2 linked regions of the Aromatoleum aromaticum EbN1 genome follow. The protein of the gene in region 2 interacts with the protein of the main gene of each other region in a pairwise test. Links are inferred from orthologs where the notes say so. Each region holds a gene or a part of one and is shown on either strand. Other genes may lie near its edges. The genes, in order: rlmB and tsaE.

Region 1 (3,304 bases), 1.9 Mb from region 2 along the record:
GTTCTTCACCGACCCGAGCGTGCCCGCCGAACGCACCTGGGGCCTTCGCAGTTATGCGAGCCCGCCCGAGACGCCGGCCGAAGGCGAGGACGTCTTCGACATTCATTCGCTGTCACGACGAGTCGGGCTGAACGGTGTTCCGTACCGCGAATGGTAGAGATATCCGGACCGGACATGACTGAGCGTCGCTCCCCGAACGTTTCCCGCGGCCCGTCCCGGCCAGCCGGTTTCACGCTCATCGAACTGTTGGTGGTGATGGCGATCATCGCGACCCTGCTGTCGATTGCGGCTCCGCGCTATTTCGACCATCTGGACCGGGTGCGCGAAGCGACGCTGCGCCAGTCTCTCGCGGTCGTTCGCGACGCTATCGACAAGTACCGCGCCGATACCGGGATCTATCCGCAGAATCTGGACGACCTGGTGAGCCGGCGCTACCTGCGCGCGGTGCCAAAGGACCCGATCACCGAATCCGACGCGACGTGGAAGCTCCTGGCGCCACCCGATGGCGACGGCGAAAACGAAGGTGTCTGGGATATTCGCAGCGGCGCCGCGGGACAGGCGTCCGATGGCGGAAATTATGCGGACTGGTAGGCGCGAGCGCGGCTACACCTATCTCCTGGTGCTGTTTGCCGCCGCTGCGCTGGGATTGTTCGCAGCCGAAGTCGGAGTCGTGTGGCAGAAAGTGGTGGCGCGCGAACGCGAGGCCGAACTCCTCTTCATCGGCAGCGAGATCGCCCGCGCGATCGGCCGCTACCATGCCGACTCGCCGGGTGCTCCGGCGTGGCCGACGAGCCTCGAGGAACTTGTCGAAGATCGACGCTTCCCGACCGTCAGACGCCATCTGCGGCGCATCTACCGCGACCCGCTGACCGCACGCCCGGACTGGGGACTGGTGCGGGAAGGCCAGGCGATCGTCGGCATTCACAGCCGGGCGACCGGCGAACCGATCCGCAAGGCCGATCTGCCACCCGAGCTGGGCCCCGCCGCGGCCAGTGCGGCGCGCTACGACGAATGGATCTTTCGGCCGGCTGAACCGATCAGCGCGAGCGATGCGCTGCCGGCGGCGGAGAGCCTGTGACGAGAGCTCCGACGGCCGCGGCGGCGCCTCGGCCGTAGCGCACACGGGCAATTGCGGAAGCACCTTGCTGCAATGCGACGCGGGCAAGCTGCGTGAAACGGGAATCCCGTTCGTCCGGCTGTCCCGCGGTCTCGCGCCTGGCGGGCTCAGCTGCCACGCTGGCGCCGCGCCTCGAACAGGCAGATGCCGCTGGCGACCGAGACGTTCAGGCTCTCGACGGTGCCGAGCATCGGGATGCGCGCGAGTTCATCGCAGGTCTCGCGCGTGAGCCTGCGCAGGCCGTCGCCTTCGGCGCCGAGAACCCACGCGACCGGCCCTTTCTGGTCGACTTCGTACACCGATTTCTCCGCCTCGCCGGCCGCGCCGACGACCCAGATGCCCGCTTCCTGCATTTCGCGCAGCGCGCGGGCGAGATTCGTCACGGTGACGTATGGCACGCTGTCCGCCGCGCCGCTGGCGACCTTGATTGCGGTCGCATTGAGGCCGACTGCGCGGTCCTTCGGCGCCACCACCGCGTGCGCGCCCACCGCGTCCGCGACGCGCAGGCAGGCGCCGAGGTTGTGCGGGTCCTGCACGCCGTCGAGCACCAGGATCAGCGCGTTTTCCTCGAGCACTTCGAGGACGTCGGCAAGCTTCAGCTCGCGGCTCTTCGCATCGACGCGCGCGACGACTCCCTGGTGGCGGCGCGTGCCGACCATGCCATCGAGACGCTCCGCCTCCGCCTGGATCAGGCGCACGTTCTGCGACTCGGCGAGCCGCACGACGTCTTTCGCGCGCGCATCGGTGCGCTGTGCGGACAGGTAAAGCTCGAACACCGACTCCGGGTCGCGTCTGAGCTTGCCGAGTACGGCATGGAAACCGTAGATCAGTCGCGATTCCACCCGGCCTTCACGGGCGGCAGGCGCCTCGGGAGCATCACCCCCGTCGGGTTCCCCGCGAGTTCGGACCGGGCTGCGGCTGTCTGCGCCGAAGCCGGCGCCTCGCTGATGCGCCGGGCGCCGGCCAGCTGCAGTCGTGTGGATCGGGCGTTGCTTGCTTGAGGGCTTGTCAGCCACGGGCGGTGCCTTTCTTTTTGCCTGTTGCGGGTTTATCGGTAGCCGGTTCGCCGGCCGGCCTTGCCTTGCGAGGCTTCCTGGCGACCCCCTCTTGCGGCGCGGCCGCCTGCTGGTCAGGCGTGACCGTTACGGGAGGCTGGAACAGCGCGGCGACCTGCTTGCGTCCGCGTCCTGCCCGCGGGGCAGCCGGCGCATCGACGAGCGCGGTCGCGACCTCGGCGACTTCCGCTGCTTCGCCTGCGTGACCGAACTCGACCTTCTCGGTCCGCTTGCGCTCCTTGGCGGTCTTGCCGACCCGTTCGGTCGGCCGCTGCGGCCCTTCGATCAGGCGGAAATCGATCTTGGTCGTCTCCAGATCGACCCGCACCAGTTGCACGCGTACGCGGTCGGAAAGCCGGTAACGCGCCCCGGTGCGCTCGCCGGCCAGTTCGTGGCGCGTTTCGTCATAGTGGAAATAGTCGCTGCCCAGATCCGAGATATGCACCAGCCCCTCGATGAAAATGTCGTCGAGGGCGACGAAGAGGCCGAAGGGTACCACCGCCGACACGCTGCCGGAAAACTCCTCGCCGACCTTGTCCTGCATGTAATAGCACTTCAGCCAGGAGACGACGTCGCGCGTCGCCTCGTCGGCGCGCCGCTCGGTCGCCGAGCAGTGCATGCCGATCTGGTCCCAGTCGCCGGCCTCGTACGTCCGGTTCTCGAGCGCGGCCTTGATCGAGCGATGCACGAGCAGGTCCGGGTAGCGCCGGATCGGCGACGTGAAGTGCGTGTAGGCCTCGTACGCGAGGCCGAAGTGGCCGACGTTGTCCGGGCTATACACCGCCTGGCGCAGCGAGCGCAGCATCACCGTCTGCAGCAGCTGCGCGTCCGGGCGCTCCTTGACTTTCTCGAGCAGCTTGCCGTAATCCCCCGCCTTCGGCTCGTCGCCGCCGCCCAGGCCAAGCCCGAATTCGGTGAGGAAGTTGCGCAGCTTCTCGAGCTTCTCGGGAGTCGGCCCTTCGTGCACGCGGTACAGCGCGGGATGTTCGCGCTTCTGCAGGAACTCGGACGCGCAGACGTTCGCCGCGAGCATGCATTCCTCGATCAGGCGGTGCGCGTCGTTGCGCACTTCCGGGACGATGCGCTCGATCTTGCCCGCTTCGTCGAAGATCATCCGCGTCTCGGTCGTCTC
Region 2 (3,279 bases):
CTGCGCGACCCGGGTCGGCCCGAGCGGCGGGTTGTCCTTGAAGTAGCGGCGCAGGCCCCGCATGATCGCTTCAGCCATTTTGTCCTGATAGGCGTCGTCGTTCAGGCGTCGCTCTTCCTCCGGGTTGCTGATGAACGCGGTCTCGACAAGGATCGACGGGATGTCCGGCGCTTTCAGCACCGCGAATCCAGCCTGTTCGACGTGCGCCTTGTGCAGCGTGTTGATGTCGCCGAGCTCGTTCAGCACTGCCTTGCCGAGCTTCAGGCTGTCGTTGATCGTCGCCGTCTGCGACAAGTCGAGCAGCGTTCGCGCGAGATGACCTTCCTGTTTCGCGAGATTCACGCCACCGATCAGGTCGGCGTCGTTTTCCTTTTGCGCGAGCCAGCGCGCGGCCGAACTCGAGGCGCCCCTTTCCGACAGCACGAACACCGAGCTGCCGCGTGCTTCGGGGCGGACGAAAGCGTCGGCGTGGATCGACACGAAGAGGTCCGATTGTACCTGTCGTGCCCGCGTCACCCGCTGGCGCAGCGGCACGAAATAGTCGCCGTCGCGCGTCAGCACCGCGCGCATGTTCGTCTCGGCGTCGATCTTCCGCTTCAGCCGGCGTGCGATCGACAGCGTGACGTTTTTCTCGAAGCTGCCGCGCCGCCCGACTGCGCCGGGGTCCTCGCCGCCGTGGCCGGGGTCGAGCGCGACCGTGAGCAGCCGGTTCGCGGGTGGACGTTTCTGACGCTTTGCCCTGTCCTGCACGGCCGCCTGCTGCACCGGCGCGTCGTCGCTTCCCGCAGCTGCGGTATCGCCGGCGGCGGCATCGAGCGGCGAGGATTTTTCGATCAGCGCCAGCAGCGGGTCGACCGGCACGGTGGGATACAGATCGAGCACCAGGCGGTGGCGGTAATCGCCGACCGGCTCGAGCGTGAATATCTGCGGAGCGATCTCGTTCTTCAGTTCGACGACCAGCCGCACCACGCCGGGGCGATTCTGCCCGGCGCGAATCAGCCGGATGTACGGATCGGACTCGAGCACCTTGGATGGCAAGGTCTGCAGCACGCTGTCGAGTTCGACATCTTCGAGATCGACCACGAGGCGGTCGGGATCCTTGACGAGAAGGTGGCTGAACTTCAGTTGGCGGCTGCCTTCGAGGGTGATGCGTGTGTAATCGTCGGCGGGCCAGACACGCACTGCCACGAGGCTCGCGGCAGCGGCGACCGGACTCACCAGCAGCACAAGGGCGCCGCCGGCGAACTTCAGAAGGTCGCGCCGGCAGAATTTCGGCGTGGCAGGCGTCACGGAGCAGGCCGGTTCAATTCCGAGTTCAGTTTTCTTGTACATGTCCGTCCTGCCTCCGTCAGCCCAGAGACCTCGAGGCGCCGACCCGTTCCGGCGACGACGAGGCGCATTTCAACGTCCGGTGGCGCGAGATACGGGCTGGCCTTGTCGGGCCATTCCACGAGGCACACGCCAGTGTCGCCGAAGTACTCGTCGAGACCTGCTTCCAGATATTCTTCCGGCACTGCGAAGCGATAAAAATCAAAGTGATATAAGTTTAATCTAGAAAGAACATAAGGTTCAATCAAGGTGTAGGTCGGGCTTTTTACTTTTCCGCCGTGACCGAGTGCGTGCAGCACGCCGCGGACCAGCGTCGTTTTCCCGGCGCCGAGGTCGCCGCGCAGGTAAATCACCAACCCGGGGTGCAGCGCCGGCGCGAGCGCTGCGCCGGCAGCTTCGGTGTCGGTTTCGTCATCGAGCTGCGCGATGAATCCGCAGCCGCTATCATCTGCCGGGTGAAGAATCCGAATCATCAGGGTGCCTCCGGGCACGCCGCGCCGCACGAATCGCTCGCGACCGTCGCGGAGCAGCTGAATATATGGGCCAGGGAACTGGGTTTCGCCGCCGTCGGTATCGCGGACATCGATCTTGCCGGCGCCGAGCTTGGCCTGGAGGCGTGGCTCGCCAGCGGTTTTCACGGCGAGATGGATTATATGGCGCGCCACGGCATGAAGCGGGCGCGCCCCGCCGAACTGGTTCCGGGCACGCTGCGCGTCATCAGTGTACGGATGAATTACTGGCCGCAGGCCGCTGCCGCTCAAGCGACGCTCGATGAGCCCGCACAGGCCTACGTGTCCCGCTACGCGCTCGGTCGCGACTACCACAAGCTGATGCGCAACCGCCTGCAGAAACTCGCCGAACGCATCGCCACCGAGGCGCCGCACGGTTACCGCGTGTTCGTGGACTCCGCGCCGGTGCTGGAGGTCGAACTCGCGACGCGCGCCGGGCTGGGGTGGCGCGGCAAGCACACGCTCACGCTCGACCGCTCGGCCGGTTCGTTCTTTTTCCTCGGCGAGATCTTCACCGACTTGCCGCTGCCGGTCGACGTGCCGACCAAACCCCATTGCGGCTCCTGTCGTGCCTGCCTCGACGCGTGTCCGACCGGGGCGATCGTGGAGCCGTACCGGGTCGACGCCCGACGCTGCATCTCGTATCTCACGATCGAGCTGAAAGAAGCGATCCCGGAGGACCTGAGACCGCTGATCGGCAATCGCATCTACGGCTGCGACGACTGCCAGCTGGTGTGTCCGTGGAACCGCTTCGCGCAGCTCACCGCGGAGCCCGACTTCGCGCCGCGCCACGGACTCGACCGCGCGAGCCTGGTGGAACTCTTCGCTTGGACCGAGGCGGATTTTTCGACGCGCATGGCGGGCAGCGCGATCTACCGCATCGGCTTCGAGCGCTGGTTGCGCAATCTCGCCGTGGCGCTCGGCAATGCCCCCACCTCGCCGGCCATCGTCGCCGCGCTGCGCGCGCGGGCCGACGACCCGTCGGAGCTGGTGCGCGAGCATGTCGCCTGGGCGCTGAAGCGGCACGATGCGGCCTGAAGCGGATTTCGCCGAAGGCCTGCCAGGCAGCCCACCGTCTGTCGCCCACGGATTGCGGCTAGAATCGCGCGCTTCCAACCGTTCCGGGCTTCTTCGTGAATTCTTCGCGACCAATAGGCGTTTTCGATTCCGGCATCGGCGGGCTCACGGTCGTGCGCGCGCTGATGGAACGGCTGCCGCTCGAGCATATCGTCTACTTCGGCGACACCGCGCGCGTTCCGTACGGCGTCAAGTCGGTCGCGACGATCCGGCACTTTACCGAACAGATCACCGACTTCCTGCTGCAACAGGACGTCAAGATGCTGATCGTGGCATGCAACACGATGGCTGCGGTCGCGGCCGAAACCGTGCGCCAGCGTGCGGGCAGCATCCCTGTGCTGGATGTCATCGAAGCCGGGGCGCA

The links.
Region 1: the proteins of tsaE (region 2) and rlmB interact in binary tests that used the Escherichia coli proteins (3 or more experiments, as listed by UniProt). The link is inferred for Aromatoleum aromaticum EbN1 from one-to-one orthologs.

Annotation. Positions count from the first base shown.
Region 1 is NC_006513.1:730,456-733,759, forward strand. What follows is about bases 93-3,084. They hold rlmB (23S rRNA (guanosine(2251)-2'-O)-methyltransferase RlmB), read right to left. Parts: upstream 1,960-3,084; coding sequence 1,225-1,959; downstream 93-1,224. Other genes in these bases: EBN1_RS03410 (type II secretion system protein), read left to right, coding at 93-157; EBN1_RS03415 (type II secretion system protein), read left to right, coding at 175-591; EBN1_RS03420 (general secretion pathway protein), read left to right, coding at 578-1,078; rnr (ribonuclease R), read right to left, coding at 2,126-3,084. Also shown: more of EBN1_RS03410, read left to right, coding at 1-92; more of rnr, read right to left, coding at 3,085-3,304. UniProt on the Escherichia coli protein: Specifically methylates the ribose of guanosine 2251 in 23S rRNA.
Region 2 is NC_006513.1:2,639,861-2,643,139, forward strand. The notes cover bases 45-3,011. They hold tsaE (tRNA (adenosine(37)-N6)-threonylcarbamoyltransferase complex ATPase subunit type 1 TsaE), read right to left. Parts: upstream 1,803-3,011; coding sequence 1,287-1,802; downstream 45-1,286. Other genes in these bases: EBN1_RS12545 (N-acetylmuramoyl-L-alanine amidase), read right to left, coding at 45-1,332; queG (tRNA epoxyqueuosine(34) reductase QueG), read left to right, coding at 1,785-2,876; murI (glutamate racemase), read left to right, coding at 2,972-3,011. Outside these bases: more of EBN1_RS12545, read right to left, coding at 1-44; more of murI, read left to right, coding at 3,012-3,279. UniProt on the Escherichia coli protein: Required for the formation of a threonylcarbamoyl group on adenosine at position 37 (t(6)A37) in tRNAs that read codons beginning with adenine.